DNA from 3 places in the Mammaliicoccus sp. D-M19 genome. Region 3 is predicted to be linked to each of the others. Evidence: riboswitches for the same ligand, from Rfam matches in the RefSeq annotation. Region 3 holds a riboswitch; each other region holds the start of a gene.
What was found. A riboswitch is a leader RNA that binds a small molecule or an ion and turns the genes downstream of it on or off. The one in region 3 is predicted to bind S-adenosylmethionine.
Positions count from the first base shown of each region.

Region 1: linked by a shared signal. The riboswitch ahead of LQ675_RS13910 (MetQ/NlpA family ABC transporter substrate-binding protein) and the one ahead of LQ675_RS04055 (hypothetical protein) in region 3 are both predicted to bind S-adenosylmethionine.
Region 2: linked by a shared signal. The riboswitch ahead of LQ675_RS08430 (M20 family metallopeptidase) and the one ahead of LQ675_RS04055 (hypothetical protein) in region 3 are both predicted to bind S-adenosylmethionine.

Region 1 covers NZ_JAJNHW010000010.1:72,342-75,991, forward strand. Annotated here, with positions in the region: gene LQ675_RS13900 (APC family permease) at 1-925, opposite strand, end outside; gene LQ675_RS13905 (MerR family transcriptional regulator) at 1,213-1,923, shown strand; SAM riboswitch class I at 2,440-2,545, shown strand; gene LQ675_RS13910 (MetQ/NlpA family ABC transporter substrate-binding protein) at 2,628-3,446, shown strand; gene LQ675_RS13915 (pyruvate MFS transporter) at 3,643-3,650, shown strand, end outside.
Region 2 covers NZ_JAJNHW010000003.1:67,477-71,126, forward strand. Annotated here, with positions in the region: gene ldmS (L-aspartate--L-methionine ligase LdmS) at 1-316, opposite strand, end outside; gene LQ675_RS08430 (M20 family metallopeptidase) at 313-1,500, opposite strand; SAM riboswitch class I at 1,560-1,659, opposite strand; gene LQ675_RS08435 (GrpB family protein) at 1,703-2,245, opposite strand; gene LQ675_RS08440 (S-ribosylhomocysteine lyase) at 2,383-2,850, shown strand; gene LQ675_RS08445 (DoxX family protein) at 3,366-3,650, opposite strand, start outside.
Region 3 covers NZ_JAJNHW010000001.1:780,931-784,580, reverse strand. Annotated here, with positions in the region: gene LQ675_RS04070 (ABC transporter ATP-binding protein) at 1-240, shown strand, start outside; gene LQ675_RS04065 (RrF2 family transcriptional regulator) at 365-745, shown strand; gene LQ675_RS04060 (NAD(P)/FAD-dependent oxidoreductase) at 817-1,707, shown strand; gene LQ675_RS04055 (hypothetical protein) at 1,750-1,968, opposite strand; SAM riboswitch class I at 2,043-2,142, opposite strand; gene LQ675_RS04050 (PepSY domain-containing protein) at 2,274-2,903, shown strand; gene efeO (iron uptake system protein EfeO) at 3,143-3,650, shown strand, end outside.

The DNA.
Region 1 (3,650 bases), on a different contig from region 3:
GTGATACAACGGCTTCTAAATATAATAGAATAGCTAACCAGTTTAAACCTAATATGATGGCTAAGTTAGCAAATGGTGAGTCGAAATTAATACCGCTCCAACCACCACTTTCAGAAAGCATGTCTGTTGGCATAGATGTGATAAACGTACTTTGTAAAATAATATATAATACAGCACTTAAAGAAAGTGAAATTAAGATACCGCGATAGATATTCTTTTCAGGATTTTGAATTTCAGATCCCATGTTAATAATTGTTTGGAAGGCATTAAATGAGAATATAATACCAGATGCTGTTGTAGCAGCAAATATTGGCGCACTACCATACGGCATAAATTCTCCTAATGACGAACCATAGTTTCCTGTATCAAATCCAGAAATAATTAACATAATAATCGTTACAAGTGGCACACCTAATTTGAAGAATGATATTAAACTTGTAAATGATGTTAATAGTTTAACTGACCAATAATTTAATAATGAGAAAATAATAATGATAATAAATACTGCAAATAATCCAATATTACTTATTGAACCATCATGCATAAGTTGGCTAGTAGGTTTAGCCCAATCCCATGGCCAAGAGCTGATGTATTGAACAGCTGATACAGCTTCGATAGGGATAATCGTTACTAATGATACCCAGTTAGCCCATGATGCTATGAAACCAAGCAGTGAACCATGTGTATACTGCGCGTAGTTACTCATACCACCTGATTGTGGGAACATTGTTCCAATCTCAATGTAGTTATAAGCAATAGATCCTATAACAACAAAGCCTATAATCCAAGATAAAATTGCAGCAGGACCTGCAATTGATGATGCTTCCCATGCCCCAAATAACCATCCAGAACCGATTAATGAACCAAGTCCTAATAGTACGAGTTGGGTCAGGTTAATTTTTTTGTTTTCGTTATGATTACTCATCAAATCTCCCATTCTAATTTTTAATCAATTTTTATTTGTTTTTATTGTTAAAATTAAAGCACGGGTCAATATTATACGCTTATGAAATTAATAGTCAAATTTCGTTGTAAATATCAAACGTTTTCAAATGGCTGTATATACCAATTTTATGGAGATGAAAGATTTTTAGAGTTCCGGCAGTCTGACTGGCTATAAAGTAAATTAATTTGTATTTTTAAGTTGATTGTGACGCTACGTCATAAAATAGAATATAAGTATAAAATCTATTAATACGAGGAGTGGTTAGTATGCAAATGACTACAGGACAAGTAGCCAAGGTATGTCATGTAACAGTTCGTACAGTACAGTATTACGATAAGAAAGGAATTGTCAGTCCAAGTGAAACATCAGAAAATAATAGAAGATTATATACAGAAGCGGATTTGAATCAATTAAAGATTGTGTTGATTTTGAAAGATATGAATTTTTCTTTGAAAGAAATTAAAGCTTTGTTGAAATCAAATGAGTCTATCAACACACTCAATGTACTGTTAAGTGAAAAAATCATTGAGCTAGAGGAAAATATTCGAAACGAAAGTGACCAATTGAAACAAATTCAGTTTATTAAAAAGAATATAAGTGAAGAAAGCGAATATCCAGTATCTAATATCTTGAATTTAAAAAATAAATCTAAAAAGCATCAACTAATGAAAAAATTTAGAAGTAAATTTATGTTTGTATCTATGATTGTCGGTATTGGCCAATATACAAGCATTGCCATGGCGATAACAAAGAAAAAATGGAAGCCAGTTATCATCGTTTATCCGTTCGTACTATTGTATGCAGCATTTGCCGTTAAAAAATATTATGCTGTTGTAAGTTACTTATGTCCAAATTGCCAAAATGAATTTAAACCGATTTTCTCAGAATGGTTCAAATCTAATCATACTTATCAAACAAGAAAGCTATTATGTCCACATTGTAATGTAGAAAATTTTTGTATCGAGACACATGAATAATAGTAGAATTCGATTAATAGAGTCGCGTAGTTAAAGAAGGTTTGAGAGATAAGTATAGAAAAATGAGGAAGTCATGGCTTAAGTGGTGAGTAAAGCCAAGAGATGGTGAAAGTCGTGGCTTAAGTGCCGAGTAAAGCCAAGAGATGGTCCAAGTCATGGCTTAAGTATCGAGTAAAGCCAAGAGATGGTGAAAGTCATGGCTTAAGTGCCGAGTAAAGCCAAGAGATGGCCCAAGTCGTGGCTTAAGTACTGAATAAAGCCAAGAGATGGCCCAAGTCATGGCTTAAGTACCGAATAAAGCCAAGAGATGGTCCAAGTCATGGCTTAAATTCTGAGTAAAGCAAAGAGATGGACTAAGTCATGGCTTCATACCTATATTACCCACAACTTTCACCAAACTCACATATCTTAATGCTCTTATCACCGCCATCCAAACCATCCCCTCATTCTCCGGTGTAAAATTTTAAATTGACTAATCTTGAGTACGATGATAGGATTAATAAAAATAATAAAAGACTCTTATCAAGAGTGGCTGAGGGATGTGCCCTATGAAGCCCAGCAACCTTCTATTTGGAAAGGTGCTAATTCACATAAAGTTTGTCTAAACTTTTGAAGATGAGAGGAGGTTTATCTAACTTTCTCTAATTTTTTTAGGGAAAGTTTTTTTATTTTAAATTTTATTTTGGAAAGAGGCGTGTATACATATGAAGAAACTCGTAAAGTTCGTTAGTTTTATCGGTATTATTTTATTATTAGCTGCGTGTGGGAAATCTAGTGGAAGTGAAAATACAAAGATTACGGTAGCAGCTTCTCCGGCTCCGCATGGCGATGTGGTTGAACATGCGAAGGAAAAAATGAAAGAAAAAGGTTATGACTTAGAAGTTAAAACAGTAAATGACTATAAAGTGCCAAACAAATTATTGGATAAAGGTGATGTCGATGCAAATCTATTTCAACATGTGCCTTACTTAAAAGCTGAAAAAGCAACACATGGATATAAAATTGAAGAGGTAGGAAAAGTTTTCACAACGCCAATGGGTGTTTATAGTAAAAAACATAAAGATTTGAAACACTTACCTGATGGCGCAACAATTTATGTGTCTAACAACCCAGCAGAAGAAGGAAGATTTTTATCATTCTTTGTTAATGAAGGATTGATCAAAATAGATCCAAAGGTGAAAATTGAAGATGCTAAATTTGATGATATTATAGAAAATAAAAAGAATTTGAACTTTAATAACAAACAAGGTGCAGAATTTTTACCTAAAACATATAACAGTGGTGAAGGTGATTTAGTGATTATGAATTCAAACTATGCAATTGATAATGGACTGAATCCAGTAAAAGATTCGATAGCAATTGAAGATAAATCATCACCATTTGCGAATATATTAGCTGTAAAAGAAGGTCATAAAAATGATAAGAAATTCCAAGAACTTCTGAAAGTACTTCAGTCTAAAGAAATGAAGAAATATATTAAAGATGAATATGGTGATAATGTTATTCCATATGAAAAAGAATAATACATGAGCCCAGGCATATGTCTGGGTTTTAATTTTATATATTTGTGTATTTATTCACAATGAAATAATATTATAAATCTTTAAAATTTATGTTGTAAGCGTTTCCTATTTGTGCTATATTCAACTTATTAATAAATAGAGTCATCATATGACCGCATGAATTTGAAGGGAAATTAATTAAGAAAGTTGGATATTTATGAAAGA
Region 2 (3,650 bases), on a different contig from region 3:
TTTTTTTATTTTCAGCAGTTAACTGTTGTAGTAAATGTTCATATTGCGTTCTATCTTTAAAAGTATATATATTGCTCGGAATATCCACATTTACTAACTTTAAAATTCTTTTAACATTATCTGTTAAACATGCTTCATGAACGATCATGGGCATGTTACTAATAATCATTTCTCTTGCTGTTAAAAAATTAGATTGTGCTTCTTCAGCTTTTAACCAAGGATTATCTTCATAAGAAGGTCTCGCATTATATACAATATCTTCTTCATATAAATCTCTTAACGTTAAATTGAGTGGTTTCCTATATTCTTTTTTCATAACAAGTTCTCCCTTAATGTTTGATGATGCTCAATGATTTCATTTCTAAGGGATACATTCTCTATAAGTTCTAATCCCATTGAGGCCAATATTTTAGCACCATTAATTAATGCCTTATCGCCCTTTGTACTTGCAGCAGCTTGGCAAAATTCTTTCGTATGGCCCACTAAATTAGATGGTCCAATTTTAATGTGTGGGTGTATAGTCGGTACGATATGACTTACATTCCCCGTATCTGTAGAACCAAAACCAAAATCGTCATCAATGACTTCTTCACCAACTTGTTCAGCGTGCTTTCTAAATAATTCGTCTAAAGGCTTATTAATCACGAATTCATTTACACCATTTTGGATTGGTCTTAATTCGTATGTACCACCTGTTTGTATAGCTGCACCTTCAGCTATTTTCCTCACTTTATCAGTAAGGATATCTAATTCTTTACGTGAAGTGGCACGTGTGTAGAAACGTGCATGTGTAAAATCAGGAATAATATTCGCTGCTTCACCTCCATTTAATATAACGCCGTGTACTTTATCTGTCTTTTTAATTTGTTGTCTTAACATGCTCACGCCATTAAAGAAAGATAACATAGCATCTAACGCATTAACCGCTTCAAAAGCATTTTCAGAGGCATGAGCGCTTCGTCCATAGAATTTAACATCAAATACATCTACAGCTAATGAAGGCACTGTCACGTATGTCTCATGGCCAGGATGAACCATTAGTGCAATATCAATATTATCGATAATCCCAGCTTTCACATAAGTTGCTTTAGCACTACCATTAATACCTCCTTCTTCAGCAGGACAACCTAACACGACAACTTTGCCACCGATTTGATCAATCACTTTAGACAAACTGATACCTGCTAACACACTTGAGGTTCCAATAATATTATGACCACACGCATGACCAAGACCAGGTAATGCATCATATTCTGCTAAATATGCAATAGTTGGACCTTCTTTTCCTGAGTCATACGTTGCAATGAAACCTGTCGGATGTTTCGCAATATTCTTCTCTATCTTAAAATGATGATTCTTTAATTGGTCGCTTAATAAACGTGATGCAAATACTTCTTCATTACCTAACTCAGGACGTTCATGAATTTGATGACTCATTGATAAATATAAATGTCTATTTTGTTCTATATAATTAATAATATTTTGCGATAAGTTACTCATTAATGATTCACCTTTCCAATATAAAAGCGCACTACTTTGTAAGGAGTGCGCCAATCGTTCTTTTATCTTCCAGTAACAAACTGCAGGAATTGGCACCTTTCCATTATGGGAGGTTGCTGGACTTCATCGGGCCCTTCCCTCAGTCTCTCTTGATAATTCGTATGAAATTTGAATTTAATTCTAACTGTCTAACTCGGATATGTCAATGATTTGTTGCAATATCATTGGAATTTAAGTACCATTTTTCTGCTTTTTTCTCAAATTCTTTAATCATGCTGTCTTTGCCTTTATAGTACTGTTCACTGTCATCAGGAAATTCAATCACTAAGTCGTGCTTTAGTCGACTATATCTTTCTCTTTCACCATTGAATGTTCTTAAATAATCCCTAAAGGATAATAATCTTAAAATATGTGGGCTACCTTCATCATAAATATGTAAATGGTGAGAAACTGCACCGTATTGATCATATTTTTTGAAATATCGATTACCGATAACACCACGTTCTCCTTTAGATTCATATCCTAAACCTGATAATTCATGTGTAAATTCATCAATCGATTTACTATCTTTTACAACTATTAATATATCTATAATCGGCTTCGCAGATAATCCAGGAATAGCCGTTGATCCTATATGTTCAATGCTGATACTATGTTCTTTCAATAACGACTGTAAATATTTTTTCTCTTCAAGAAAAAGGTGTTGCCATATACTGTCGTATGGGACTACACGTAATCGCTCCATCTCATCACCTAATTTCAGAATAATTTATTAATATTATCTTATAAAGTAACATAGAAAGAAAGTAAAAGAAATCTGAATTGATTGTTTTTTCAAAATTAACTTGATATAATGATGCCGAAATCAAAGGAGGAATCTTCATGACAAAAATGAATGTTGAAAGTTTTAATTTAGATCATACGATAGTAGACGCACCATTTGTGAGACTTGCGGGAATCAAAGAAGGACAAAATGGTGATGTTATTCATAAATATGATATTCGATTTAAACAACCTAACAAAGAACATATGGAAATGCCTGCATTACATTCCCTAGAACATTTAATGGCTGAGAACATTAGAAACCATACAGATAAAGTGGTAGACGTAAGTCCAATGGGATGTCAAACAGGATTTTATGCTTCATTCATCAATCATGACGATTATGATGACGTACTTGCTATATTAGAAGCAACACTTAAAGATGTAGAACAAGCAACAGAAGTCCCAGCATGTAACGAAGTACAATGCGGTTGGGCAGCAAGTCATTCATTAGAAGGCGCACAACAATTAGCAACAGAATTTTTAGCAGAACGCGATAATTGGAAAAATATCTTTAAAGAAGATTAATGAGGAAAGCCCAGGATTCATGTCCTGGGCTTTTTTATGTTGAAATGTCGGTGCGTTGCGGACACTTCTGAGCAAACTTGTTCATAACGGAGTTGTTGTGAACACTTCTCGCCAAACTTGTTCATAACGGGAGCGTTAGTTACAAAACTCGGCTGAAGTGTTACTATGGAACGCCTTAGTTACAAATCTCGGCTGAACTGTAAACAAGGAGCTCCTTATTTGCACTTCTAGCCAAAACTGCTAATAACGACAGCAGTATTTGCACTTCTTACCAAAACTGCTAATAACGACACCAGTATTTGCACTTCTTACCAAAACTGCTAATAACGGCATCACTATTTGCACTTCTCACCAAACTTACTTCTAATGACACCAGTATTTGCACCTTCAGCCAAAACTGCTAATAACGACACCCAACTCCCCAACATTATATTCAACTAATCCATACATCACACTTACCCTCACATAAAAAAAGAGTTTGGGATACGATATCCCAAACTCTTTCTATATAAAAATTACATTTTTCGTACTAGTTTAATCATCACATATTGTAGTGGTAATCTACCCCACAATGCCCATTTTGGTAATTGTTTACCGTTTAATGGGATGTTCTTTTGCGCCATATAAACATTCGCTGGAAATACAGCTAGTAAGAACCATTCGATTAATTTTTTCATTAAGCTACTTGGTTTTTTGATAATTAACATGATACCAAATACGATTTCCATCACACCTGTTATCCAAACAATTGCTTTTTTAAATGGTAAATAGTTTGGAACGATTGCTTCAAAACCTTTTGA
Region 3 (3,650 bases):
ACAAGTGCTTTAGATGTTGAAACAGAAAATAAAATACAATCAGCATTTAAGAATTTATCACGTGGTCGAACTTCACTGATTATTGCACATAGACTGAGTACAATTAGACATGTCGATAGAATTGTATATATCGAACAAGGTCAAATTCAAGAAATGGGCAGTCATGATGAACTCATGGATAAAGGTGGTAAATACAAAGATTTATACATGTCACAGTTTGAACAAATTGATGAATTTTAACATTTTGCCAGAGATCTTTTTGAAGAAAAAGGTCTCTGCATTTTTATATTTTGAGCTAAATAATAGACTTTCATTTCAAAGCTGTTATTATAGAGTGGTAATATCTATGATTAAGAGGTGTAACATGAAGATTTCTAAAGGATCAGATTATGGGTTACATGCATTGGCATATTTAATTGCTAAAAGAGATCAACAACCCATCAATGTTAAAAGTTTATCTGAAACGTTAAATGTATCTGTAACATATTTATCTAAAATATTAACGCAATTAGTAAAAGCAGGTGTTATTAAATCTGCATCTGGTGCAAAAGGTGGTTATTACTTAGTTAATAATTGGGAAGACATAACTGTCTATGATATTATTACAGCAATTGATGGTCATCAAAGTACGCTTGAAGATAGTTTTGATCACGGTCCTGAATGTAAAATACAAGCGATATTAACTTCAGCTGAAGATGAAATGACGCAAGCTTTGAAAAATAAAACTTTAAAAGATTTAATGTAAGTTAAATCTTTTTTTTATCTATAAATTATAGATATTACGACTCTATAATAGTTATGAAAGGTGGAAATACCATGTTTGATTGTATCGTAATAGGTGGAGGGCCAGCAGGATTAGCGAGTGCACTCACGTTAGGAAGAGCTTTAAAGAAGACATTAATGATAGACAATAATAATGCGAGAAATAAAGTGACACAGCATTCACATGCATTTTTAACACAAGACGGTGTAAGACCAGAAGAATTGAGAGCTAAAGGAGAACATGATGTTGATCAATATGATGATGTAACACGTATCAATGACACGGTGTTAAACATATTGAAAGAAGAGCATTATTTTATTGTTGAAACAGCCAATCAACAATATAAAGCTAAAAAAATTATGGTATGTACAGGATTGCGAGAAACATTACCAGAAATTGAAGGTTTAAAAGAAAGTTATGGCAAATCTGTCTTTTATTGTCCATGGTGTGATGGATATGAATTGAGACATAAACCATTACTTGTAGCTGTTCAACCTGAACATGTGAAACATATGGCGATGCTTATTAACAATTGGACAGACGATATCGTTATAAGTAGTCGTGATTTTTCATTATTAACTGAAGAAGATAAAGCGTTTATTGAAAGTAAACATATCACATTAGTAGAAAGCGAAGTAGCTGAATTTAAACATCATAAAGGACAAATTAATGAAGTTATCTTTAAAAATGGTGAACGAATCAATAGAAGCGGTGCAATCATTGGTGTAAAGTGGGATACTGATTTTGAATTTTTAAAAGGGCTCAATATTGAAAGAGAAGACAACGGAAAAATAAAAATAAACGAGTTAGGTGAATCATCTGTACCAGGATTGTTTGTAGCAGGAGAGAGTAAAGATTTCATGGCATCTCAACTTATAGACGCAGCAGCAAATGGTAATCAAGTCGCAAAATTTGTAGCAATGCAAATCATTATGGAATCATAAAAAAGGAGTAGGACGAAAAATATAGTCCTACTCCTTTTTTGCTTATTTTTTAGTTATTTTAATATTAATTTCAAAGTCACCGAATTGAACATTTTGATGTTCAGAATCTGAAGTTGGTTGAAGTATTGTGTTCTCAACTCTGCATAACTCTTGGATTAATGAGTTCTTCTTCTGGGTCTTAGCTATTGAGCCTGAAAAGCTTTTTGGTGGATTTGCCTTTAATTCTAATAGTTCTGATAAAATATCGTCTCTTGTTCTCATACTTATTGCCTCCTAATTTAATAGTTACAATAAAACAGCTCATCTTAAGATTAAGAAGAGCTGTTTAGAGAATCTTCTTATCTTTCAAGTTAAACTTGTTGGATTTAGCACAGTACATACGCCTGTTGCTGAGGTTTCATCGGGCCAATTCCCTCCGCCTACTCTTAATAAGACTACGAGCTATTTTATTGTTTCTTAATCATAACGAATTAATTGTATTTTGTCTAATTTTAAAAAGTTAAATGTTTAAAAAGTTTGAGATGGTCTATATATTAAATGAATATGAAGCATAGGAGGAATAGAATATGAAGTATAAAATGCTTTCTTTATTATTGTCAGCAGGTATCGTGTTAGCAGCATGTGGTAATAGTGACGATGATAACAATGATAAAAAAGATAATCAAAATGATGAAAAAACTGAACAAACAACTAAAGAAAATAGTAACGACGATCAAAACACAGATGATGATCAAAGTTCTGACAAAGCAACTGAAAATACAGTTAAATGGGAAGACGTTAAAGTCTCTCCAGAAGATGCTGTAAAAGCTGCACAAAAAGAATCAAAAGGTGAACTTAAAGATTTATCGTTTGAAAAAGAAACAGGTGATTGGAGTTATAAAGTTGAATTAGTTGATGGAACAAATGAAAATAAAGTACTGATAAATGCAGATGATAAATCTGTTACGAATGTTGAAAAAGAACAAGAAGATAGTGATGATAATGACCAAACATTCAAATTATCAGATGTCGCTAAATTTGAAGATGCACTCAAAGTAGCACAAGACAAAGCTAAAGGTGATATAAAAGAATGGTCACTAAGTGAAGATAACGGAAAACTTGTTTATTCTATTGAATTAAAAGAAGGTAATAAAGAATCAACAGAATTTACAATTGATGCTAAATCTAAAGAAATTCTCGAACAAGAAACAGATTAATATATTAATAGGCATAGGATAATTCATTTTATCCTATGTTTTTTTGTGCTCTCTTAATGATTATCATTCTCAATTAATGATTTCAAAGAAATCCTAAAAAAATTAAGGTTTCTAAATACTATAAGTACAGACTTATATTTGTATTTTTCATGAATTCTATAAAATTTTTATTGACTATTACACATTATAGGCATAAATTAAAGATGATAATGATAATCAATTAGATGGGGAGTGTTATGATGAAAAAGTTAGCAACAACTTTATTAGCAAGTACTTTAATTTTAACAGCGTGTGGGAATAGCGCTGATAAGAAAGAAAATGAAGATAAAAAAGAAACAAAGGAAACGAAAAAGTCTGAAAAAGCGGATTTCTCAAAAGAAACAAAAGCTTATAAAGATTTTACAACTGAACAATTGGATAAATTCTTAGCGGATACTGAAAAATTCGTTGAAGCGGTTAAAGCAGACGATATCGAAAAAGCGAAAGAAATTTATCCTACAGCTCGTATGTACTATGAAAGATCTGAGCCAGTTGCTGAAAGTTTCGGTGATTTAGATCCGAAAATTGATGCACGTTTAGCAGATATGAAAGAAGAAAATAAAGAAGACGAATGGTCAGGTTATCACAAAATTGAAAAAGCACTATGGGAAGATAATACTACTAAAGATATGGCACCAGTTGCTGATCAATTATTAAAAGATACGAAAGAATTACGTGCAAAAGTAGATACAGTAGATGTGACACCTA